4 regions of the Williamsia sp. R60 genome follow, and region 2 is predicted to be linked to each of the others. Evidence: predicted binding sites of a transcription regulator. Region 2 holds the regulator's gene; each other region holds the start of a gene.
The links. The regulator LexA, encoded in region 2, represses DNA repair genes until DNA is damaged. The targets are predictions, from matches to a motif close to CGAACANNTGTTCG.
Positions count from the first base shown of each region.

Region 1: ACVWY6_RS07640 (DUF222 domain-containing protein) is a predicted target of LexA. The motif match lies at 3,167-3,180, and genes of this name have one in related genera.
Region 3: ACVWY6_RS12745 (error-prone DNA polymerase) is a predicted target of LexA. The motif match lies at 2,582-2,595, and genes of this name have one in related genera.
Region 4: ACVWY6_RS00605 (DUF222 domain-containing protein) is a predicted target of LexA. The motif match lies at 1,326-1,339, and genes of this name have one in related genera.

Region 1 covers NZ_JBSSGR010000002.1:172,671-178,722, reverse strand. The annotation lists gene ACVWY6_RS07655 (AIM24 family protein) at 1-193, shown strand, start outside; gene ACVWY6_RS07650 (AIM24 family protein) at 199-924, shown strand; gene ACVWY6_RS07645 (AIM24 family protein) at 935-1,693, shown strand; gene ACVWY6_RS07640 (DUF222 domain-containing protein) at 1,823-3,037, opposite strand; gene ACVWY6_RS07635 (acyl-CoA thioesterase domain-containing protein) at 3,264-4,115, opposite strand; gene crcB (fluoride efflux transporter CrcB) at 4,249-4,614, opposite strand; gene crcB (fluoride efflux transporter CrcB) at 4,611-5,093, opposite strand; gene ACVWY6_RS07620 (Dps family protein) at 5,226-5,699, opposite strand; gene ACVWY6_RS07615 (catalase) at 5,837-6,052, opposite strand, start outside.
Region 2 covers NZ_JBSSGR010000004.1:270,667-276,718, reverse strand. The annotation lists gene hrpA (ATP-dependent RNA helicase HrpA) at 1-308, shown strand, start outside; gene nrdR (transcriptional regulator NrdR) at 340-789, opposite strand; gene ACVWY6_RS20220 (LysM peptidoglycan-binding domain-containing protein) at 885-1,409, opposite strand; gene lexA (transcriptional repressor LexA) at 1,632-2,351, shown strand; gene ACVWY6_RS20210 (acyl-CoA dehydrogenase family protein) at 2,457-3,599, opposite strand; gene hflX (GTPase HflX) at 3,686-5,122, opposite strand; gene dapF (diaminopimelate epimerase) at 5,168-6,052, opposite strand.
Region 3 covers NZ_JBSSGR010000002.1:1,246,602-1,252,653, reverse strand. The annotation lists gene ACVWY6_RS12745 (error-prone DNA polymerase) at 1-2,569, opposite strand, end outside; gene ACVWY6_RS12740 (alanine racemase) at 2,846-3,916, shown strand; gene ACVWY6_RS12735 (serpin family protein) at 3,913-5,178, shown strand; gene ACVWY6_RS12730 (DUF1697 domain-containing protein) at 5,178-5,720, shown strand; gene ACVWY6_RS12725 (LLM class flavin-dependent oxidoreductase) at 5,742-6,052, opposite strand, start outside.
Region 4 covers NZ_JBSSGR010000001.1:155,043-161,094, forward strand. The annotation lists gene ACVWY6_RS00605 (DUF222 domain-containing protein) at 1-1,297, opposite strand, end outside; gene ACVWY6_RS00610 (NmrA family NAD(P)-binding protein) at 1,737-2,621, shown strand; gene ACVWY6_RS00615 (alpha/beta hydrolase) at 2,806-3,921, shown strand; gene ACVWY6_RS00620 (YchJ family protein) at 3,935-4,264, opposite strand; gene ACVWY6_RS00625 (GNAT family N-acetyltransferase) at 4,339-4,785, opposite strand; gene ACVWY6_RS00630 (ABC transporter permease) at 5,315-6,052, opposite strand, start outside.

The DNA of each region.
Region 1 (6,052 bases), on a different contig from region 2:
TCATCTCGAGGTGAGCCCGAACATGCCTCTGGTGGTCGACCCGGATGCGTTTGTGTCTGCCAAAGGTCAACTGCAGCAATCGTTTGTCACCGACGTCAGCTGGCGGTCGATGATTGGCCAGGACGGCGGTGAGGCGTTCTCGCTGCGGTGGCAGGGTCAGGGTGTTGTGTCCATCCAGCCGGCGGAACGGTGAGTGCAATGGTCTTTGAAAAAGTGAACTCGAAAGTGGTCAAGGTCAACGTCGGTCACGCCGGTGGCGTGGTTGCGCGTAAGGGCGCGATGCTCTTCTACACCGGTCAGGTGCAGTTCTCGCCGCACCAGATCCCCGGTGCAGGAGGGGGTGGCATGCCGGGAATGGGCGGCATGGGTGCCGTCGCGGGCATGGCGGGTCGGATGATGCGCGGCGAGCACGAGGCCACGATGCTTGCGCAGGGAAATGGCGACGTGCACTACGGGTTTGCCGGTCTTGCCGTCCATGTCATCGACATGCCCCAGGGGGGAACGGTCACCGCTGACGCATCGCGCACGCTCGGCTACACGTCGGGGCTGCAGGCATCGATTGTCTCGATGACCTCGCAGGGCGGCGGGGGCGGCGGCGGTCGAGGCGGCGGAATCATGGGTGCTCTACGCGGAGCCGCCACCGGCGCATTGACCGGCGACGGTATGTTCACCACCCAACTTCAGGGCATGGGCTCGGTCGTGTTGTTGGCTCACGGTGAGGTGTTGGAGATCCAGGTCGGCGGCCAGTATCCGGTGATCGTGGATCCGCAGGCCTTCGTCGGCACGTTCGGCAACGTCCAAACGCAGCTCAAATCGACGATGGGCTGGCGCGACGCCGTCGGCCGCGGCGCCGGCGAGGCCATGCAGTTGCAGTGCCAGGGCCAAGGAACCGTTTTCGTCCAAGCATCCGAACAGAAGCTGTAAGGGAAAAGCCATGAGCGACATCTTGAATCCGTCGATGCTGCAAGGTGACGACAACATTCCGGGCAACACGTACGCGTACTACATGCAGCTGACCAAGCCCTGGATCATGTCCAAGGGCGCCATGATCGCCTACTACGGACAGATGCAGTTCCAGGCTCTGGTCCAGGGCATGCAGACAGCCATGATGCAGTCGCTGGCCGGCACCATCAGCGCGCCGCTGTACATGGGCGACTACGTGATCGCCCAGGGCCAGGGAACACTGATCATCGGCGACCGCGGCTTCGACATCAATTCGTACGACCTCGAAGACGGCAACCTCACGGTTCGGGCGGCCAACCTGTTGGCTTTCGAGCCCGGGCTTCAGCTGAACCAGTCGATCGTGCCGGGCTACTTGACACTCATCGGCACCGGCAAGTTCCTGGCATCCTCGAACGGACCGGTCATGTTCGCCGAACCGCCGTTGCGGGTCGACCCAGAGGCACTGGTCGGCTGGGCCGATTGCCCCTCCCCTAGTCACCACTACGACCAGGGGTGGATCACGGGCTTCATGGCAGCCGGTGCAGCGATGATGGGCGCCGCCAGTGGCGAGGAACAGCAGTTCGACTTCACCGGCGCCGGAACAGTTCTCATCCAGTCGAGCGAGAAGGTTATCAACGACCACAACCTGGTCCGCCAGCTGGAGAGCCAGATCCCCGGGTTGTCGACCATGGGACTGCAACGCCTGCAGCAACGAATCCAGACGCAGATGGCGGGCCAGCAGCAGTACTGACGGCGGGCAATTGCACCCCGCTGGCCTGGGAGTCGCAAAACACCCGCGCGGAGCTCACACTATGGAGTTGTCAAGGATCTTGCGCGGTCTCGACCACATCGAGGGCGCGGATGGCAGTCGCTGGTCGACTTATGCTGCGAGGGTGAGGGTTCGGCGGTTGTAGGCCGGTAGCGGTTGTCGGGCGGGGTCGATGTCGGCGGGCGGAATCAGCCAGGGATGCCCGTCGGTGCCCATGGTGATGTCCCAGTCGGTGTGGTGCACGGCCCGATGGCACGTCCGGCACAGCAGGCATCCGTTCGCGAGGGTGGTCGGCCCGCCATCGGCCCAGTGGACGATGTGGTGGCAGTCTGACCAGGTTGCCGGTGCCCCGCATTTGATGCAGCAGGTATCGCGAAGCAGAATCGCTTTACGCACCGGCCCGGTGAACAAACGCTGGGGTGGGCTCAGATCGATCGGCACCTGCTGCCCGTCCAGGGTGACCGAGGTGATGGTGGCATCACACGCCAACGTGGCTGCGGTTGCTTCGGTGACCGGACCCATCCACCGCAGTGACGCAAGGTCGGGATGATCAGCCGGAACCGTCACAGCAACTTCCGTTTTCGGTGCTGACACCAGGCCCTGCCCACCGCCACCGCAGTCGAGGAGTTGGTGCAGGGCGTCAGCTCGTCGTTGCGTCGGTGTGCGGGTATCGGCGCTCCCGTCGGGTTCGGGACGGGGTCGGGACCACACATCGAGCGCGGCCATCATCTTTTCCCCGATCACCGCATCCACATCGAAGCTGCCCGACAAGCGGCCATCGCTGGTGACGACGTAGTCCAGGCTGTTCAACGAAGCGTCCTCGGCGGCCGGCACCCCACCCTGTTCTCCGGCGACCTTGTTACCCACCGTCCGGGCGATCCGGCCGATCTCCGCGGGCGGCGCACCAGAGATCGCATGAGCGAGGAGTGCTCCCTCAACCTCAGATCGGAAGTCGTCGCTCATCACACCCACCGCACGGCGGCGAACATGGCTGATTCCTCGAATTACCGCATCGATATGCTCGGCGGAGAGGAACCCGTCCCGGAAATACCCGTCCGTACGATCCAACCCCGTCAGCCCGGTGCCGATCCGTAGCCACCGCGCCGCCGTCACCGGAGCAGCACCGTTGGCCTGCAACAACTTCGACGTCGTCGACCCTGCCCGTTTCGCCAACCCCAACCGGTCGATGAGCGCAGCGCCGGCCGCCAACCGCGCCTCGACAGCATTACGCAACGCGATCAGATCCCTGACCACGCCCACGGTGCCGGCCGGATCATCAGGAAACTCCACCTCGATGACCTCATCAACGAGATCAATAACAGCCATCACCACACCCCCTCCAAGACAACAACATCGGGACAACAACACTGGGCCAGCCGACCGAGGTATTTGGCGTAGTCCCACGTATCTCAGAGTTGGTTCATCATGCGATCAGCTACCACCACTCTAATCATTCGAACACACATTCGATAGTCATCTGTTCGGATGAACCCGCCCGAGTCATGTCGGCACAGGGCTCATCGAATCAGGACCCGCGGGCAGCTGTCGTCATCTACTCGACGGCGTCGAAAGTAGCCCGGTGAGAACTCTCGGCTTCCTGCCAATTAGCCGGTCCGCTCGACGCGTCCAGACTGCCGGCCGAATGAGCAATCGCGCCCACCATGCTCATTCCGAATGCACCTTGACAGTCCCACATGGTGGCCGCGCCCGCGGCAATGCCATCTGCAGACAGATGGTTGTCGGCTTCGATCCCCACGACGTTCCCGATCGGCATTCGGGCCAGCAGGATGGTCGCATCGTGGTTGATGAATCCGACACCCCGATCGCCCCAGCTCGTAAGAGTATTGGTCAGCTCGCCGAGCATGGCTGCACGAATCAGCGGCGTGTTGTCCACGTCGTCAAACAGTGAGGGCTGGTCAAACCAGAGCCGCTTCCGACTGGCATTCTGATGCTCCGGCATCGGCACACTCCACCCATCAGGGTGTTCGTCACTGCCCCACAGGATGCCAGGTTGCGGCAACGCTTCTGCGACCCGCTCGTCCAGGGACATGGAGGGACTGACCGGACGCCATCGGGCACCCGCCGGTTCCCGGGTCGGTTTCACCGACACCAGCGAAGCCCGCGCCACAGTTCGATCACCCTGGTAAACGTAAACATCGGCGATTCGTATGCTGCGCCCTTCTCGTACCACCGTGCCCCGGGTTTGAATCGGAGCGAAATCCGGTTGCCGGAAGATGTCCATGGTGAATCTCGCAGCTCGATAACTGCTTGCACCGCAGTCTTTCTCGAGCGCATGCGCGATCAGCCCGGCCAACGCCGAGCCGTTGATCGAGTTCGGTGCCCACTGACTCTGGGCGAATGGCAAGGGATGAAAGCCCTCGTCGCCATGCTCGAAATACCCCACTGTCCATTCCCCCTCAGGATTGACTCGACCCGTTCCCGGATCCTGAGAACGACACTAGAACGTGTTCCAGTTTTGTCAAGAGAGCAACTTCTGCGCGGCACACGAGACCGGTCCGACGGCTGGGCGCACCGACTCACACCAAATAAACGAGCCAGAGTCCCAATGCGCACGCACCAACCGAGACAGCAAGCGGGACAACCGCATTGGAAAGGGCCATCCCGTGGCGTCCCTGTTGAACGAGGCGCACCGTCTCGACACTGGCCGTACTGAATGTTGTGTATCCGCCACAGAATCCGGTCCCGACGATGGTCTGCCAGGCACTTGGTTGGCCGTGGAACAACACCACTCCGGCCACCAGCCCGATCAGCAACGAGCCCGACACGTTGATGAACACCGTCCCCCACGGGAACACTGCGGGGCGGCGGCGTTTGACCTCCGAGTCGACCAGAAAACGGGTTACCGCTCCGGCCGCGCCGGCCAACATCACCAGGACGATCATCGGCGGGGCGCCGATCGACTCACGCGTGCCTTTGTGGCAACAGCGATGCCCGCCCAGGCCATCACCACACCGAGGACCACAGAAGTCGCCATATAGGCCACGGCGACAACAACTTCGCCATCCTTGCCGAGCAGAGAAGCTTCGAGAGCGAAGGCACTGTAGGTGGTGAATGACCCGCAGAATCCAGTACCGAAAAACAGGCGAAAACGCTGTCGGCGTCCGGTGTCATCCCCCATCCTGGCCAGCGCTTCCAAGACAATGCCCAGCGCAAAGGCGCCCGCAAGATTGATCAGGAAGGTGGCCCACGGCCACTGCGGGGGGTGGAACGGGTAGGCCTGCTCGATCAGGTAGCGAGCACCGGTGCCCAGCAGGCCTCCCGCAAAGACCATCGCGAGCGAGGCCGCACGCAGGTGCAACGGTCGTGCAGCCACGAGGTCGGGATCCCCCGGGAGTTCGGGGTGGGAATCAGGCCGCGTCACCACGTGAATGTACTTCGATACGGCGCCGACCGCATACAGCATGCGAAAGCCCCCACGGCCGAGGGGCTGTGCCGTGGGGGCTCTCTTCTACAAGCGCGTCTGCAGACGCGCTGGACTTGCTGACCGATCTGGTCAGGCGACCTGCGCCTGCCACATCCAGTGCAGCTGCTCGAGCCGCGCCGCGAAGCTGATCAGGAGGTCCTGGGTGACCGGATCAGCTTCTTCGGTGGCCTTGATTCGCGTGCGCAGACCGTCGACCACGGTCTTGATGTTCGCGACAATCGCATCGACGACGTCGGAGTCCTTGGTCCATCCTTCGCCGAATCCCTTGGTGCCCGCGGTCTTTGCAACGGTCTCGGACCGGCCGTCCGGGCTGACGCCGATGGCCGTTGCCCGCTCGGCGGCGGCGTCGGTGAACTCGCGAGCAGCGGTGACGAGCTCGTCGAGCTCGAGATGCACCGACCGGAACTGCTTGCCGACAACGTTCCAGTGAGCCTGCTTGGCGATCAGCGACAGGTCGATCAGGTCAACCAAGGTCTCCTGCAGCGCCTTTCCGGCGATCGACTGCTGGTCGTCGTTCAGTGTGCTTGTGATGGGGTTGCTCATTGCACTTTCCTCTCTGTTGAAGTAATTGGTGCGGCCGGTATTCGGCAACACCATCTTGACCGATGGCGACGTGGTCCGTCACGGCCGGTCAGGCATGTGAGCGCTGAGGTCAGCCTTGCCTGAGTGCATGTCCGACTTCAGATTCCGCCTCGAACACCTTCCTCGACCTTCTTGCCGAGTTCGGGATCAACGTTCTTCCAGTAGTCGAAAACGCGTGAAAGTACAGGCTCACGCACTCCGTCCGAGACGTGCCCGACGATGTTGCTCACCAAACGGTCGCGCTCGTCGTCGTTCAAGACCTCCCGGTAGAGAATGCCCGCTTGGGTGAAGTCGCCGTCTTCCTCGTGCTCGAT
Region 2 (6,052 bases):
TCGTCTCTGCGACACGCGACGAACACCTCGCGGAGATCCCCCGCTACCTCGATGCTGCGAGGTCGAGGCTCGAACAGCTCCCGGCAGGCGCCGCTCGCGATGCCCAGGCGATGGCGGCCATCGACCGGGTGGTGTCGGCGTGGACTGATCACCTGCGACACGTGCCGCCCGGTCGCCGGGACGCAGTCAACGAGCAAGCTGGATGGATCGTCGAAGAACTGAGAGTCGGATTGTTCGCACAGCACCTGCGTACTGCGTATCCCGTGTCGGAGAAACGGGCGATCAAGGCCATCCGGGAACTGCGCTGATCCGGCGGCACCACTGCCGGACGAAAGGCGGTCAGGGTTTGGCCGCTCGCAGATCGTCGATCTCTTTCTGGAAGTCTTCGACTGAGTCGAACGAGCGATACACCGACGCAAAGCGAAGGTAAGCGACCTCGTCGAGATCCCGTAACGGGCCCAGGATCGCCAGGCCCACTTCGTTGCTGGGAACTTCGGCCGATCCTGAGGCGCGGACGGCCTCTTCGACCTGCTGCGCGAGCAGGTGCAGCCGGTCATCGTCGACCGCACGGCCCTGGCAGGCGCGCCTCACGCCCCTCATCACCTTCTCGCGACTGAAGGGTTCGGTGACGCCGTTGCGTTTGACGACCGCAAGGACTGCGCTCTCCACCGTGGTGAACCGCCGTCCGCATTGCGAGCAGGCCCGCCGACGACGAATCGCCTGGCCCTCGTCGGCCACCCGTGAGTCGACGACCCGCGTGTCCTCGTTCTTGCAAAACGGGCAGTGCATGCAGGGTTCCTCGGACGTCAGCGGCCCCGTCGGAATGACCGGACACTCTGTTGTAGAGGATACCGCCCGGCCGATTGCTTGCCCCAGCACTGCAGCTACCGCGCGTAGATCGGCGTCACCAGGGATTGCCCGGGCGACAACGCTGAATTGCTCATCGCGTTGAGGTCCATGATCTTCTCCACCACCGCTTCGGTCGGCATCTCGGGAGCGATTCGAGAGGCGATGTCGCCCAACGATTCTCCTGACTGCACGTGGACGACCGCCGTCCCGGTGTTCGCCGGAGCGGCACCGCTCTCGACAACCCGGCCGAAGAACATGAGGAACAACACGAGCATCATCAGGCCGATTCCGACCACGGCGGCCCCGGCCCAGGCACGTCGGCGGAAATACACATCGCGCTCGACGACGGCAGCCGACGGTGCGTAACTGCCAGGCTCGGAGCAGCCCACCACAACACGGCGGTCTGCGGCGAGCCTGCGGTCGGCCGGCCGGCGAGTACTGTCGACACGCGCTCGCGCCGTGCGGGTGTACTGATCGGAGGCGACGGGCCCACCGACTCGGGCGAGCCGGCGACGGGGCCGCTCAGCGGCCGGGCGGCTGATGGTGGTGGCTGCAGTCATTGTTCGATCCTCGGGTCAACAGTTCGATCACTCGTTCGATTGAACGAATGTTCGAGTTGTATCACGGGGGTCCGACACACGCCACGCCCAATCGAACAAATGTTTGAGAGTTGTGACAGATTGCATTAGCGTGATCCCCATAATCCAACGAACAACGTGTGCGTTTTCTTCTCTCGACAGCTACGACACCTTGGCCGGACACCGTACGAACTGGAGGACCTGATGGCCGATACGACAGACACCCGGACGCCGCCGGACGCGGCGGCCGCGACGGTGGTCACTTCCGAACCGCTGGCCGAGGGGTCGCTGACCCCGCGCCAGAAAGCCGTACTGGAGGTGATCCGGGCGTCGGTCCGCGAACGCGGCTATCCCCCGTCAATCCGCGAGATCGGTGATGCCGTCGGCCTCACCTCCACGTCGTCGGTCGCTCATCAGCTCCGCACCCTCGAGCGCAAAGGATTCCTCCAGCGCGAGAACAACCGTCCCCGGGCGGTCAACATCCAGGACACCGACCTCAATCCGGCCACGGCGGCCGGCCAGGTCCAGGTACCCGACGAATCCCTGCCGACACCGACGTTCGTTCCGGTCCTCGGCCGCATCGCGGCCGGCGGGCCGATCCTGGCCGAGGAAGCCGTCGAAGACGTGTTCCCGCTACCGAAAGAGCTTGTCGGTGAAGGATCTTTGTTCCTCCTGCGGGTGGTCGGCGAGTCAATGATCGATGCCGCCATCTGTGACGGCGACTGGGTGGTCGTCAGGCAGCAGAATGTCGCAGACAACGGCGACATCGTTGCGGCCATGATCGACGGGGAGGCGACCGTCAAGACGTTCAAACGCACCAAGGATGCGGTGTGGCTGATGCCGCACAACCCGGTGTTCGACCCCATCCCCGGCGACAACGCCGTTGTGTTGGGCAAAGTCGTCACGGTGATGCGGCGCCTCTGAGGCGTCCGGCAACATCCTCGGCAACCGAACAAACGCGGGTACTACGCAGACACGAGTGGGGTGCACCTTCCGGTGCACCCCACTTCGCGTAGTTATGAAACGTACTCAGACCCCGAGGCTTCGGCCGATGACTTCCTTCATGATCTCGGTGGTGCCGCCGTAGATGGTCTGCACGCGTGAATCGAGGAAGGCCTTGGCCACCGAGTACTCACGCATGTAGCCGTAGCCGCCGTGCAGTTGCAGGCAACGATCGATGAGGTGGACCTGGTTCTCGGTGGCGTAGTACTTCGCCATCGCCGCGTCCGGAACGGTGAGCTTCTTCTCGTTCAGCAGTTCGATACACCGATCGACGAACACACGGGTGGTAGCGGTGGACGTCGCCAGTTCGGCGAGCAGGAACCGCGAGTTCTGGAAGCTACCGATCGGGCGGCCAAATGCCTTGCGGTCCTTCGTGTACTGGATTGTCGTCTCGAGAACCGACTCCATGGCACCGGCCGCCACAACAGCGATCGACAGGCGCTCGCGCGGGAGGTTCTGCATCAGGTAGATGAAGCCCATGCCCTCCTCGCCCAGGAGGTTCTCGGCGGGCACCTTGACGTTGTCGAAGCTCAGCTCGGCGGTGTCCTGCGCCTTCATCCCGACCTTGTCGAGATTGCGGCCGCGTTCGAATCCCTCCATACCGCGCTCGACCACCAGCAGGCTGAACCCCTTCGCACCGGCCTCGGGGTCGGTGCGGGCCACCACGATGACGAGGTCCGCGTTGATGCCGTTGGTGATGAACGTCTTGGAACCGTTCAGCACCCAGTTGTCGCCGTCTTTCTTGGCGTTGGTCTTGATGCCCTGGAGATCGGACCCGGTGCCGGGCTCGGTCATCGCGATCGCGGTGATCAGCTCACCGGAGACGAAGCCGGGCAGCCAGCGTGCCTTCTGCTCGTCATTGCAGAGGTCGAGCAGGTACGGCGCCACCACGTCGTTGTGCAGCGCGAAGCCGATACCGCTGTAGCCGCCGCGGACGGTCTCTTCGTCGATGATGGTGTTGTAACGGAAGTCGTCGACTCCCCCGCCGCCGAACTCCTCGGGCGCCTCCACCGCGAGGAATCCGTTCTTGCCTGCTTCGACCCAGACATCCCGGTCCACCAGGTTCTGCTCTTCCCAGCGTTCGTGGTTCGGCGCCACGTGCTGTTCGAGGAAGCTCCGGTACGAATCGCGGAAGAGAAGGTGCTCGGGCTCGAAAAGGGTGCGTTCCATCGTCAGGTCTCCATTACAGGTGGCATTGGTTGGATATCCAACTGTAACCGGATTCTACATCTGGCCCAAAGCTGCAGTTCGGAGGGCTATTCGGCTGACTCGGGAATGGCCAGAGATGCCAGCTGGCGCGACAGCGCGGCAGGCACCGTGGCGGTGATCGCAGTCCCGTCCGCCTCGTGACGTTCGGTCAATACGTCACCCTCGGCATGGATCCGGGACACGAGGTCGCCACGCTCATACGGCACCCGGACACTGACGTGCACGTCGTTCCTGGCCACCGACTCCCGGATGCGATCGAGGAGTACGTCGATGCCCTCGCCGGTGGCCGCCGAGATGAACACAGCTGTCGAGAACAGCCCTTTGAGCTGCGCCAGTACCAGCGGGTCGGCGGCATCAATCTTGTTGATCACGAGCAGTTCGGGCGGAGCTGTTGCATTCTCCTCCTCGAGCACGGATTCGATCACCTTCCGCACCGCCATGATCTGGTCGGTCGGAACCGGGTCCGAACCATCAACGATGTGCAGGAGCAGATCGGCGTCGGCGACTTCCTCGAGGGTCGAACGGAAGGCCTCGACCAGCTGGGTGGGCAGATGCCGGACAAATCCGACGGTGTCGGTGATGACCAGTTCACGGCCATCCTCGAGGGACATCTGACGGGTTGTCGGATCGAGGGTTGCGAACAAGGCGTTCTGGACCAGCACGCCCGATCCGGTCAACGCGTTGATCAAACTCGATTTGCCGGCGTTCGTGTACCCGACGATGGTCACCGCTGACGCGGCAGCCTGCTTTCGCTTGGCGCGCTTGGTGGTTCGTGACGTCTTCATCTCGCGGATCTCGCGCCGCAGTTTCGCTGTGCGTTCGCGGATCCGTCGGCGGTCGGTCTCGATCTTCGTCTCACCGGGTCCGCGCAGTCCGACGCCGCCATTGCTGCCGGCACGGCCACCCGCCTGCCGGGACATGGATTCACCCCAGCCACGAAGCCGCGGGAGCATGTACTCCATCTGTGCCAGCGCGACCTGCGCCTTGCCTTCTCGCGACGTCGCGTGCTGGGCGAAGATGTCGAGGATCAGCGCAGTTCGATCGACAACCTTGACCTTGACCACTTTTTCCAGAGCGGTCAGCTGAGCAGGGGTCAGCTCGCCATCGCAGATGACGGTGTCGGCGCCGGTGGCCAAGACGATCTCACGCAGCTCGTGAGCTTTGCCGGACCCGATATAGGTTGCCGGGTCGGGCTTTTCACGACGCTGGATGAGACCTTCGAGAACTTCCGACCCAGCCGTCTCGGCGAGGGCCTTGAGTTCGGCGAGACTCGAATTGGCCTGCGCAGTGGTGCTGCCCTGCGTCCAGACCCCGACCAGGACAACCCGTTCGAGTCGTAGCTGGCGGTACTCGACCTCGGTGACGTCGGTGAGCTCTGTGGACAATCCGGCGACGCGCTGCAGCGAACTGCGTTCGTCGAGCTGGAGTTCGCCGATCGTCGGCGCGTCGCGCTGATCGTTGCCGGCCTTGTTGTTTTCGGTCATGAGATCACCATGGTGACACTCGGGTAGGTGTGGTGCATACCGATTTTAGAGCCATCCCTCGTTGAGCACTCCGGCGCCGACGAGTACCGACGGGCCGCGCAGCGTTGTGTTCTCGTCATCGACCGTCACCGTGATCTGACCCCCGGGAACGTTGACGAGTACCGTCCCCTCGGACCTTCCCATGAACCGCAGAGCAGCGGCGCCGGCGGCGACGACTCCGGTACCGCAGCTGCGGGTTTCACCGACTCCGCGTTCATGGACCCGCATCGTGATCTCGGCGTCCGCAGCGCCTGCCGACAACGGTGCGGTGATCAGCTCGATGTTCACACCATGGGGAAAGACTGTGTTGTCGAACGTGATCGACCCGCACAGATCGATGTCCGCCAGATCCTGCGGCTTCAACCCGTCGACCACGCACGCCAGATGGGGATTGCCGACATCCACCGACACCCCGGCGTACCGCCGGCCGTCGATCTGGGCTTTGCTGTCGACGCCGAGACGGGCTGGGCCCATGTTCACGGTGACGTCGGCCGACGAACCCGTCACAGCGTGCACCGTCACCGGCCGCGCACCCGCGCGCGACCCGACGGTGAAGGAGCGTTCGGACACGAGCTCGTGCGCGGCAAGGAAATGCGCGAACACCCGGACACCGTTGCCACACATCTCCGCGATCGAGCCGTCGCCGTTGCGGTAGTCCATGAACCAATCGTCGTCGGCTATGCCGGCGCCGAGCGCTGTGAGCACACCCGCGTCGCGGAGTGCCCCGGCTGTGGCGACCCGGAGGACCCCGTCCGCCCCGATGCCACGGTGACGATCACACAGCGCCGAGACGAACTCCGGGGTGAGGTCCAACTGCACGCCGGGGTCGGGCAACAGCACAAAATCGTTCTGTGTGCCGTGCCCTTTGACGAAGTCGACGCGTGCGAACAT
Region 3 (6,052 bases), on a different contig from region 2:
CGTCCACCTGCGACAGGTTGATGTCAGGACCATGTACGGCGACGCCGTGGCGCCGGGCGTCGGCAACCAGCGTCTGTGGTGAATAGAAGCCCATGGGCTGCGCTTTGATCAACGCCGCGCAGAAAGCCGCCGGGTGGTGCAGCTTGAGCCAGGACGAGTAGAACACCAGGGACGCAAAACTCTGCGAATGACTCTCCGGGAAACCGAAATTGGCGAACGCTGCCATCTTCTCGAAGATGCGGTCGGCCATCTCCCCGGTGATGCCGTGCAGATCCTCCATCCCCTGGTAGAACCGGCCGCGTAGCCGGTTCATCTTCTCCGGCGATCGCTTGGACCCCATCGCCCGGCGCAACTGGTCGGCCTCTGCCGCACTGAATCCGGCCACATCCACCGCAACCTGCATCAACTGTTCCTGGAACAGCGGCACCCCCAGCGTTCGCGCGAGTGCCGCCTCCATCGAAGGGTGTTCACAGGTCGGCTCTTCCAATCCGTTGCGACGCCGGATATACGGGTGCACCGACCCACCTTGAATGGGCCCGGGGCGGATGAGCGCCACCTCCACCACCAGGTCGTAGAACTTGCGTGGCTTGAGCCGTGGCAGCGTTGCCATCTGCGCCCGCGATTCCACTTGGAACACCCCGACGGTGTCTGCTTTGCACAACATGTCGTACACGGCTTTTTCGGTCAGGTCGATCTTCGCCAGGTCCACATGGATGCCGCGGTGCTGCTCGAGGAAGTCGATGGCGTAGTGGATGGCTGACAGCATTCCCAGACCCAGCATGTCGAACTTCACCAGACCGATGGCAGCGCAGTCATCTTTGTCCCATTGCAGCACACTGCGATTGGGCATCCTGGCCCATTCGGTGGGACAGACGTCGGCGATCGGTCGGTCGCAGATCACCATGCCGCCGGAATGGATACCCAGATGCCTCGGCATGCCGTTGATCTGATTGGCGAGGTCGACCACATCGTCGGGGATGTCGTGTTCGTTGGCCTTCGCCGCATCGTATCGATGCACCTGTTTGCTCCAGGCATCCTGCTGCCCCACCGAATACCCCAGTGCGCGAGCCATATCCCGCACCGACGACTTGCCCCGATAGGTGATCACATTGGCGACCTGAGCGGCGTTCTGCCTCCCGTACCGTCGGTACACGTACTGGATGGCCTCTTCTCGCAGATCCGACTCGATGTCGATGTCGATGTCGGGTGGGCCATCGCGGGCGGGCGACAGGAATCGTTCGAACAGCAGATCGTTGCCGACCGGGTCGATCGCGGTGATCCCCAGTGCGTAACACACCGCCGAGTTGGCTGCACTGCCGCGGCCCTGGCAGAGGATGTTGTTGTCGCGGCAATACCTGACGATGTCCTCGACCACCAGGAAGTAGCCCGGGAACCCGAGGGTGTCGATCACATCGAGTTCATGCTCGATCTGCTCATACGCCTTGGGATGGCTCTGCGGCGTGCCGTACCGCTCGGTGGCCCCGCGTGCGGTCAGTTCTCGCAGCCACGAACTCTCCGTGTGCCCTTCGGGTACGTCGAACGGCGGCAACTGCGGTGCGATCAGGTGCAATCCGAAGGCGAGCTCGCCGGCCAGCATCGCGGCGTTGTCGATGGCATCGGGGTGAGCACTGAGGAGCCGCGCCATCTCGTCTCCGCTGCGCAGGTGGGCGCCCCCGAGGGGCGCGAGCCAGCCATCCATCTCGTCCAGGCTGCGGCGGGCACGCACCGCGGCCATCGCCATCGCCAGCCGCCTGCGATGTGGCGCCGAGAAGTGGGCGCCCGTGGTCGCCACCGTCATCACCCGATTGCGCCGGGCCAGCCCCGCGAGCACCGCGTTGCGTTCGTCGTCATCGGCCATCCCCTGCGCGGTCAGTTCCACGGCCACGTTGTCGCGGCCGAACAGGTCGATCAACTCACCGAGCGCAGCATCGGCGGCATCCGGCCCGCTCGACGACAATGCCTGGCGCACAGTGCCTTTTCGGCATCCGGTGAGTATCAGCCAATGCCCGTCCGCGGCCCCTGCCAACGTCTCGACGTCAAAACGCAGCAGTCCCTTCTCACCTGCTGCCATGTGTCCGGCGGCGATCTGCCGGGACAGCCTGCGGTAGCCCTCCTGGCCCCGGGCCAGGACCAGCAGATGCGAACCGTCCGGATCGGCCACACCGGTGCGAGGGGCATCACGCAGCAGCGAGAGTTCGGAGCCGAAGACGGTGGGCAGCTTCCATTCCAGGGCTGCCTCGGCGAAACGCACCACACCGTAGAACCCGTTGTGGTCGGTGATCGCCAAGGCTTCGAGGCCCAGCCGATGCGCTTCCTCTGCCATCTCCTCGGGACTGCTGGCCCCGTCGAGAAAACTGTAGGAGCTGTGGGCGTGCAGCTCGGCGTACCGGACCTGCGACTTGCCTCGTCGTAACTCGCCGGCCTCGTAGGGCGTGCGTTTACGCGACCACGCCGGACTGTCGCCACCGTCGCCGGCAAAGGTCTCGCCGGATCGGCCGCCGACATGCGGCCGCCCGGAAAGAACCCGTTCCAGCTCCGACCAGGTCGGAGGGCCGTTGTGCCAACCCACACCTCACCGTATCGAACATGTTTTCGAAGAACAAGCCCGGCAATTGCCGGCTCTCAGCGCTCACCACGGACCGGCCCGGACAGCCGATTATGTCGGCACGGGTGACCCGACTCTGGCATTGTTGACCCACATGATGCACCGCGATGTCGGTGGCCCGAGCGGCCGGAGACAACACCCCTCGCCACACTCGACAGCAGCCGGCCGCACCCTCACACACCTCAACGGCACGGCGCGGTGACCCACACCGACAGTGTCGACTCAGGCCCCGACAACAGGGTGCTCACTGCCACCGCAGCCCTGGACACCCCGTTTCTCGCCGTCGACGACGTCGTTCTCGACGCCAACCTCGCACGAATGTCCGAGTTCGCCGCCGGATCGGGTCTGGCGCTGCGCCCGCACGCCAAGACCCACAAGAGCACCGAACTCGCCCACCGTCAGATCGCGCATGGAGCGGTCGGGCTGACCGTCGCCACCATCGGCGAAGCCGAGGTGTTCGCGGCGGCGGGCATCACCGATCTGTTCATCGCCTATCCGCTCTGGGTCACCGAGAGCAAGGCGCAACGACTTCGCAGGGTCATGGATCAGGCCGAGGTGCTCCTGACCGTGGATTCGGCGGCAGGCGCCGGGCAGTTGGCGCAGCACTTGCCCGGCGCGCGTGTGCTCGTCGAGATCGACAGCGGTCATCACCGGACCGGGGTGCATCCTCAGCGCGCCGGCGATGTCGGACACCGTGCGGTGGCGGCAGGACTGAAAGTGCTCGGCGCGTTCACCTTTCCCGGACACAGCTACCAGCCCGGCCGTCCCGCCGGGGTGGCGAGGCAAGAGTCCGGAGCCGTTGCCATGGCAGCCCAGTCGCTGCGCAACGGCGGTATCGATCCGGTCATCCGCAGTGGTGGTTCGACACCCTCGGCGAGCGAGGCGGATCCTTCGGTGCTCACCGAGATCCGGCCGGGGGTGTACGTGTTCGGTGATGCCCAGCAGGTGGAGTTGGGTATCTGCACGTTTGCGCAGGTGGCGCTCACCGCGGTCACCACGGTCGTCCACCGCGAAGCAGGCAAAGTGGTACTCGATTGTGGCAGCAAGGTTCTGGGAGCAGACCAGCCCGCGTGGGCCAGCGGCGGTGGCCGTCTGCCGACCTATCCCGACGCACGTGTCATCGCACTGTCCGAACACCACGCCACCGTCGACTTCGCCAATTCGAAGTCGCGGCCGGAGGTGGGAGACCGGGTCCAGGTGGCGCCCAATCACGTCTGTGCCGCAGTCAATCTCGCGAACGAGCTGATGGTGGTCGACCTCGCCGGTGAGGTGACGCCGTGGCGGGTGAGCGCACGAGGAGCCAACTCGTGAGAGCCCTGTGGACGGTGATGCTGATCATCACCCTGACCGTGGCCGGTTGTGCCCGGGAAACGGAGCAGGCGGTGACCGCACAACTGACCAAGGCCTCCGGAGTCCGCTTCGACCAGATCGGCGTCGACGAAGTGCGCGAAACGGCAGACACCATGGTCGTCGACACCACCGGGTTCGGCGTCGACGTGCTGCGGGGCACCGACCTCGAGGACAATCAGGTGATCTCACCGTGGAGCGCGATGATCGCACTACAGATGCTGCGGGCGGGCGCGGGTGGCACCACCGCTGCCGAACTCGATGCGGTGATCGGTCAACAGGACGACGATGCCAGTGCGGCGCTGATCGGCCAGCTCGATCGGTTCGATGGTGATCCCGGTGGCGTCGACGAGGACAAACCTCCCACCCCACCGGTGTTCCATCAGGCTGCCGGAATCTTCATCGACGATTCGGTCGAGGTCGGCGCCGAATACCTCGAAGTGCTCGGCAGCCGTTTCGACAGCGGGGTGTATCCGGTGGACTTCACATCGCCTGACACCGAATCCGCCATCGACAAGTGGCTGGCGGTGAACACCGGGGGCAAGATCCTCGAGACCCCCACCGACTACAATCCGGACACGGTGATCAGCCTCCTTTCGACCGTCTACCTCGCAGCCGCGTGGCAACAGCCGTTCTCACCGGATTCCACTGCACCAACCGATTTCACCTCCGCAGACGGATCGGTCGACGAGGTCAACATGATGCGCAAGACGGTCTCGGCCGGCTGGGTCTCCGGCGCGGGGTGGACCGGTGTGCAACTGCCCTATTCCGACGGACTGGCCATGCAGGTGTTTCTGCCCGAGGGCCGCGACGTGAGGACGATACTCGACCAGCAGGTGCTGTCCGGGGCGAGCACACAGCTGCGTTCGGCGCCCACCACCTCGGTGTCGGTGAGCCTGCCGCGATGGGAGGTGGAGAGTTCGGTGGATCTCAAGACCGTGCTCGAAGCGCTCGGCGTCCGGGAACTGTTCACCGACGCTGCCGATCTGAACGGCATCAGTCCCCAGCTGCTCGTCACGGCCGCCGCCCAGGACAGCACCATCACGGTGGGCGAAAAAGGCACGGTGGCAGCGTCGGCGACCCAGATCGATGCCGGAGTGACCGCGGTGCCCCCTGAGCAGATGGAACTCTTCGTCGCCGACCGACCATTCGTGTACCAGATCATCGACGCCTCAACGGGTTTGCCGCTGTTCCTCGGATCGATCAACAAGCCTGGGAGGGTCTGATGGCGCGGACGGCGCACCGATACGCGGCTCTGTTGCGCGGTGTCAACGTGGGTGGCATCCGAATCAAGATGGCCGATCTCAAGGCCTGCGTCGAAGCGCTCGGGCACACGAACGTCAAGACAGTGCTCGCCAGCGGCAATGTGCTGTTCGAGTCACCGAGTACCGACGTGGACGGACTCACCGCTGCACTCGAGAAGGCTCTGTCCGACCGATTCGGCTACGCGGCAAGGGTTCTTGTGGTGCCTGTCGACAGGCTCACTGCGATCATCGACGCCTACCCATTCCCCGAACGAGACGACTGGCACGCATATGTCGTCTTCTACTCCGACCCCGCTCAGGTCGACGTCGTCGCCGCCATCGCGGGCGAACTCGATCCGCAGCAGGAACAGATCGCAGCAGGCGAATCGGTGCTGTACTGGCAGGTACGAAAAGGCGACACCCTCGAGAGCGTGATCGGTAAACGCACCGGATCGAAGAAGAAGTCGGATTCCGGCTGGTTCCTCACCAACCGGAACCTCAACACCTTACGTAAGCTGCAGTGAATTGCCCTGCGCTGCAGGGTGTCAGCCTGCAGCGGGTACCAGCGACCGCTCGCGGATGTCTGCGGGCAGGTCTTCGTCCGGATGCCCGAGCCCCAGGTTTTCGCGCAACGTGCTGCCCTGGTACTCCGTGCGGAACAGACCGCGACGCTGGAGCTCGGGGACCACATAGTCGACGAAGTCGTTGAAGGTTCCCGGTGTCTGGGCCGTGGAGACGATGTAGCCATCGGCTTCTCCCCCGGTGAACCCGGCCTCGATCTGATCGGCCACATCGGAAGCGGTACCCACGAATTGCGGCAGCAGCACTCCCTGCGCGTAGAGCTTGCCGATGTCGC
Region 4 (6,052 bases), on a different contig from region 2:
TGGTCCGGTGATGCGCAGGTATCGGCTTTTGCTCGCGGTCAACGCTTTTGGGCGGCGTGAACCACGGATGCCCATCGTTGCCTATGGCGACGGACCATCCGTGGTGGTGGATCATCCGGTGATGGTGCCGGCACAGTAGGACGGTATTGCTGAGGCTGGTGCTCCCGCCGGCTGACCAGTGCTCGATGTGGTGGGCATCGGTCCATCCGGCGGGCCGCCCGCAGCCGGGGAACGCGCACCCACAGTCGCGTGCCAGCAACGCTTTACGGATTGCCGGGGTGACCGTGCGATGCTCGCGGCCGACATCAAGCGGTACCCGCTCACCGTTCAAGATCATCGACGTCAACGTTGCATCGCAGGCCAGCATCTGCGCCGCTCGGCCACTGACCGGGCCCATCCACTGCAACCGGAACGCGGACCGATACCCCTTGTCGTCGAGGAACCGGGTGTACTCGTCGGTCGGCGCGGCCGGATCAGGTGGCGCCACGCCTTCCCCGGCCAACTCGCGGGCATCGACGGTCACCGTCAGATGCGGGCGCACACCACCGACCGTGGGCCGATCTTCGGCCTGCAGGTAAGCATCGATCAACCGCTCGAGCCCCTCGGCCATCCGTTGCGCCGTCGATCGCTGGTCAGGTGTGCCATCCTCGCCCGGAATCGGCCGAGTCAGGGGGTCCAGGCCCGTCAACAGTTTCTCGCCGAGAATCGCATCGACATCGAACCTGCCGCGCATCCGTCCATCGGGACTCAGGCCTAGCGACAGAGTGTTCAGCTCGGTGTTCTCCGCCACCGGCACGCCACCGGAATCAACAGCCAGGGCGAATGCGTCTCCCCGGGCTCGTTCCCCGATCTCGGTAGGCGTTGCACCCGACCACGCCTGCCCCAACAGACGATTCACGCATGCTTCACGCGCAGGGCCAGGTAACTGCGCCACGGCACGTTCCACATGTGCGATGCCCCGCACGATCGCATCGACCTGCTCGCCTGAGAAGTCACCTTCCGCAGCATGATCGGCCACCCGGGGCAGCGACACCAACGCCCGGCCGACCCGCACCATCCGGTGCGCGCACCCCGGCGCCAGCCCGCCGGCCATCAGCAACGACGCGGTAGACGACTCACCAGATCTCTTGGCCACGCCCCGCCGGTCCAGTGCGCCCACCCACACCGACATGACGTGATCAACGAGATGGCGAATCTTGATCAACGCCACCACCTGTTCGGCCAATTCATCATCGGCCTCGGGTGGTGACCCCTGCGCAACCACAGCCAGCGCTGTGCGGATTCCCCCGATATCCATGGCATAACGATAGAACAAACTATCGGTTCGCACAAGTGTTCGATTGAAGTTATTTCGTTGCATCCCAGGGTCTTTGGGGCAATTGGCACCATCGAACCGTCCAGTCTAACGACCGGGTCTGACATCGTGTCGGGGCAGCGATGCCTGACCGTGCGGCATCAAGGCATCCAGGCTTCAAGGGCCTCACCACCTGTGGGTCGGATGGCCGTTCCAGGCACCTCTGCCCTCATCCGCCGGGTCGATTGTCCAATAGCCCTGTGAAATCGTGCCCCATGCGGCCAACTCCGACCAACCTGCCAATTGGTCGGAAGAGGTTGGCAGCAGCAAGCATTCGAGCCAGGCAGCTATCGTCCAACCTGCTACCCGTGTGCTGAAGAACCTGTTTGTCGGTGCTGTGTTGCATCATGTCGACACGCAAGTGCAGAAGGAAGGTGACGTCATGACGATTGTGGTGACAACCCCAACCGGTCGGGTCGGGTCGCGAGTGACGCAACTGCTCATCCAGGCTGGGGTACGTCCGAGATTGCTGGTGCGGGATACCGCGAAAGTCCCAGCTGCAGTGCGTACAAAGGCGGACATCGTCGAGGTGGACCTCGGCGACGCCCCCGCGGTCGCGCGGGCCTGCTCAGGGGCGCGGGCTCTCTACTGGGTCGATCCACCGACCGACGACGATGACCCGGTCGCGGGGTACGACCGCATGGGTGCCAGCGCCGCCCGCGCCATCGTGGAATGCGGCATCGAGCGCGTGGTGTTCCAGAGCAGCGTGGGCGCAGAGGCAAGGCATGGTTTCGGTGAGATCGACGGGCTGGGGAAGACCGAGGATCGCCTCGACAGCACTGGCGCTGCTGTCACTCACTTGCGATGTGGGTATTTCTTCACGAACTTGTTGATGGACTTGGAGAGCCTCCGGAATGGGGTTCTCGCCACCACGCTGCCAGTCGACCAACGGATTTCGTTTGTCGACCCCCGGGACGTCGGGGATGTTGCTGTCGCCCGACTCTTGTCGGACGGTTGGGCGGGACGCCACACGCAAGGCGTCCTGGGTCCGGCCGACTTGTCGTTCAGCGAGGTTGCAGACATTCTCTCCGCCGCGTCGGGTCGCGAGATCGTTGCCCAGCAGGTATCGGATGATGTTGTGGCACAGCAACTCGCGAACTTCGGAATGACGCCCGCCCAGGTGGACGGGGTTGTCGGCATGTTGCGCGGCTTCCGCGGCGACTTCCTACCGGAGAACCGTCGCGACGCCATCAGCACCACCCCGACCACGCTGGAGTCCTGGGCGTATTCAGTGCTGCGGCCGGCGTTGCGCGCGGTGGGCGAGTGATGGGTCAGTACACCTCTGCCGCGGCGAACTTGTCCGCGAAGTCGTCGGCGGGCGGAATGGGGTGATGACGTCGATCAATACGCCGTCCGGCCCGTCGAGAATGAGGAGGCCGTCCGCATGATCGATGAACGGAGGACTCGGCCGACTTCGGCCCCGATCCCCGGCCGGCCTTAGGATGGGCGACATGGTGATGGCTGACCGGTCCGAGGTCCAGACGGCGTCCATGCCGGTTACTGCCCTGACTGTCGTCGGGCTGGCCGAGAGCTTGCTGAACGGCCTTGCCAGAGTGCCGTTTCGACGCCCGTGGCAGGGACCCGGTGGCTTGCTGGACAACCTGGGGCAGTCGGTCACCCGGCAGGTCGTCCGATCGTTCATGGGTTACTCGATGGGGCTGCCCATCGAGGAGTTCAGGTCGATGGAGAAGATCCTCGACGACATCTGCCGCGTCGTCATGCCTCCGTTCATCGAACTCACCGACAGCGTCGAGATCACACATGACACGATCGGCGGGGTCGACGGCATCTGGTGTCGTGCCAAGGCCAGTTCGGATGCCTACGTGGACAATTGCGACGACAAGCAGACGATCGGCGCCACGATCCTCTACCTGCACGGCGGTGGATATATCGGCACGTCCCCCATCATGTACGCAGCATTCGCAGCATCGTTGGTGAAGAACACTGGTTATGAGGTGTTCATCGCCGACTATCGGATGGCGCCGGAGTTCCCGTTCCCCGCCGGTGTGCACGACGCGGCAGACGTCTTCCAAGGTCTCCTCGACCGCGGGGTCGACCCGGAGCACCTCGTGGTCGCCGGTGACTCCGGTGGCGGCGGCCTCGCGACATCTCTGATCTCGTACCTACACTCCCGATCACTGCCCGTTCCGGCCGCGTTGGCCCTGTTCTCCCCGGAGATCGATCTCGAGCTCGATCATCCGTCGATCACCGACAACGCCCAATACGACATCCTGCCCTGGAACATTCCGGTGACCCCGTACCTGCAAGGCGTCCAGCCGAACGACGAGCGTGTGTCAGCGGTGTACGCCATGGCAGATCCGGAGTGGTTTCCGCCGACCTTTGTGTGCTGGGGCGGCGACGAGATGTTTCGCGACGGGATCAGGAAGTTCGCCGACGGCTTGGACAAAGCCGGAGTCAAGGTGCACGCGATGGAAGAGCGCGGCATGTTTCATGTGTTCCCGATCCTCATGCCGTGGGCCGAGGCATCCAAGCGCGTGTTCATCGCACTCCACGACCTGGCCGGACGGCACGTCACCCCCGACCACGACGCCGAACAGACCCACTGAGGCGGCCAGGTGGTCAGTCGGGCGCGACCACACCGTCGACGTACACCCAGCGACCTTCGTGCCTCTCGAACCGGCTCCGTTCGTGCAAGGTGCCCGCGCCTGAACCTTTGATCCGGTAGAACGCGGTGAACTCCACCTCGCCGACGGAATCGAAGAGCGACCCGTGCAACGTGGACTCGATGTCGAGTCGGTACCACCGCATCGTGGCGTCGAGGTCCAGCACGTCGGGCCGGGTCCGGGGATGCCAGCTGTACAACAGGTAGTCCGCATCACCCACGGCGAACGCACTGAACCGAGAACGCATCAGCGCCTCGGCGGTCGGCGCCTTACGGACCCGGGACACCAGAGGTCCGCAGCAGTCGTCCCAGATCAGCCCACTGCTACACGGACAACGCCGGGGGCCGGAAGGAGGAGGGGTCACCGCACCATCACATCATTGTCGCGGGTGAACCCATGCCGCGAATACAGCGGTATTGACAGCTCGCTCGGGGAGAGAATCACTTTGCGGTATCCGCGAACCTCTGCATTGTGGAGAACGCAATCGACCAGTTGCGCGCCGATTCCGCCGCCTCGGTACTCGGACCGTACATAAAGGTGGCCGAGATAGCCCCAGCTGCCGGCCGCGCTGGTCCTGGGGCTCGGCATGCGCGTGTATTCGGTCAGGCACACCATTCCGACGGCCTGGTCCGGTGCGTGCGCAACCCAGACCGTGCGTTGGGGGTCGTCGGTCCATGACCTGACGGCCGCGGTGAAACTGGGTTCACCACGCCATGGGCCGATGGCATCGTCAGATTCCTGTGCCCACGACCATCTGAGCTCAGCGACAGCGGATGCCGCAGGGCTGTCAGTTATCAGAATCGACAAGGTTTTAGACCCTTAAAAGACAACCATGCCCCGCTCTGTACAGAGCGGGGCATGATGCAAAACCGTTCGATCCGGCCGTGACGGGTTGAACCCGCGGACGCGGATCGGGGCAAGCGTCGGTTCGAGAACCGAATCAGCCTGCGAGGCCGCCGAGGAACTCAGCGTTGTCGATGAGGAACTGGAAGACGTCAAGCAATGCAAGTTCGAAAGTCGAGGTCATGACTTTCCTTTCGTGTTCAGTTGGACCGTGGACGGGTTGACCACGGTCGGATTACACCGCTGCAGTTCTAGAGTGTGAACCCGGATGACATTGTGGCAGCTTCTGCGAGCCACCGCACGACGAGGGCTGCCATGGGCCGTCGGCGGGCTTTGGTGTCCGTAAGGATTCAATAACATTCTGCGGCAACATAAGTCGCGCCGTCTAATGCCCGTGGTAATGCGGAAGTCGCCTCTTTGTCCCTTGTCGGCGGCTCACGGGTCACCTGTTGTGCATATTGTTTTAACCTACTGTTATTGATTGTGAACCGAGCTAAAGGCCTCTGACCTGGCGCTCGAGGCCTATCGCCCGGCGGGCGGTCAGCGTGATGGCGGCGAAGCCCAGCACGGTCGTGGCGCCGACGATGACCCCGAAGGCCGATGGCGAGAAGACGGGGAACGGCACGCCCGACACCGCGATCGCGATGCCGGCCAGAGGTGGGTAGGCGATCACCGTGCCCGCGATTGCCGCGACCGCCACCGCGATCAGGGACTCCAAACGAATCATGCCGCGTACCTGCCGCGGGCCCGCACCGAGCAATTGCAGCAATGCGAACTCGCGACGTCGCGCCGAGGTCATCAGCACCAGGGTGTTGACCACTGCGATGCCGAGGAAACCCAGCAGCACCGCGAGCGCCACGACGTTCACGGAGTCCTGCGCCCGCTGGTCCTGCCGAATGGCCCCGGCGAATCCGTCGCTCCTCATCACGGTCAAGCCACCAGTGGCTTCGATGGCCCGGTGCGCCTCGTCGACCCGCCCCGGTGCCGCCGACACCAACACCTGGTCGACCAGTCCGGTCGTCGTGTGCTCTCGTACCTGCGCTGCCGGGAGTGTCACATCGCCGAAGCCGAGACCTCGGTCGTAGGTTGCGACAACCCGTGGTGTGATCACAGCGCCGTCACCCATCCGAAGCGTCACGGTGTCTCCGACATCCGCGCTCATCGCCGACGACGCGTCGCGGCTGAGCGCCACCGCGCCGTCGGTCAGCTGCTGAAGGTCGCCCTCCCGGAC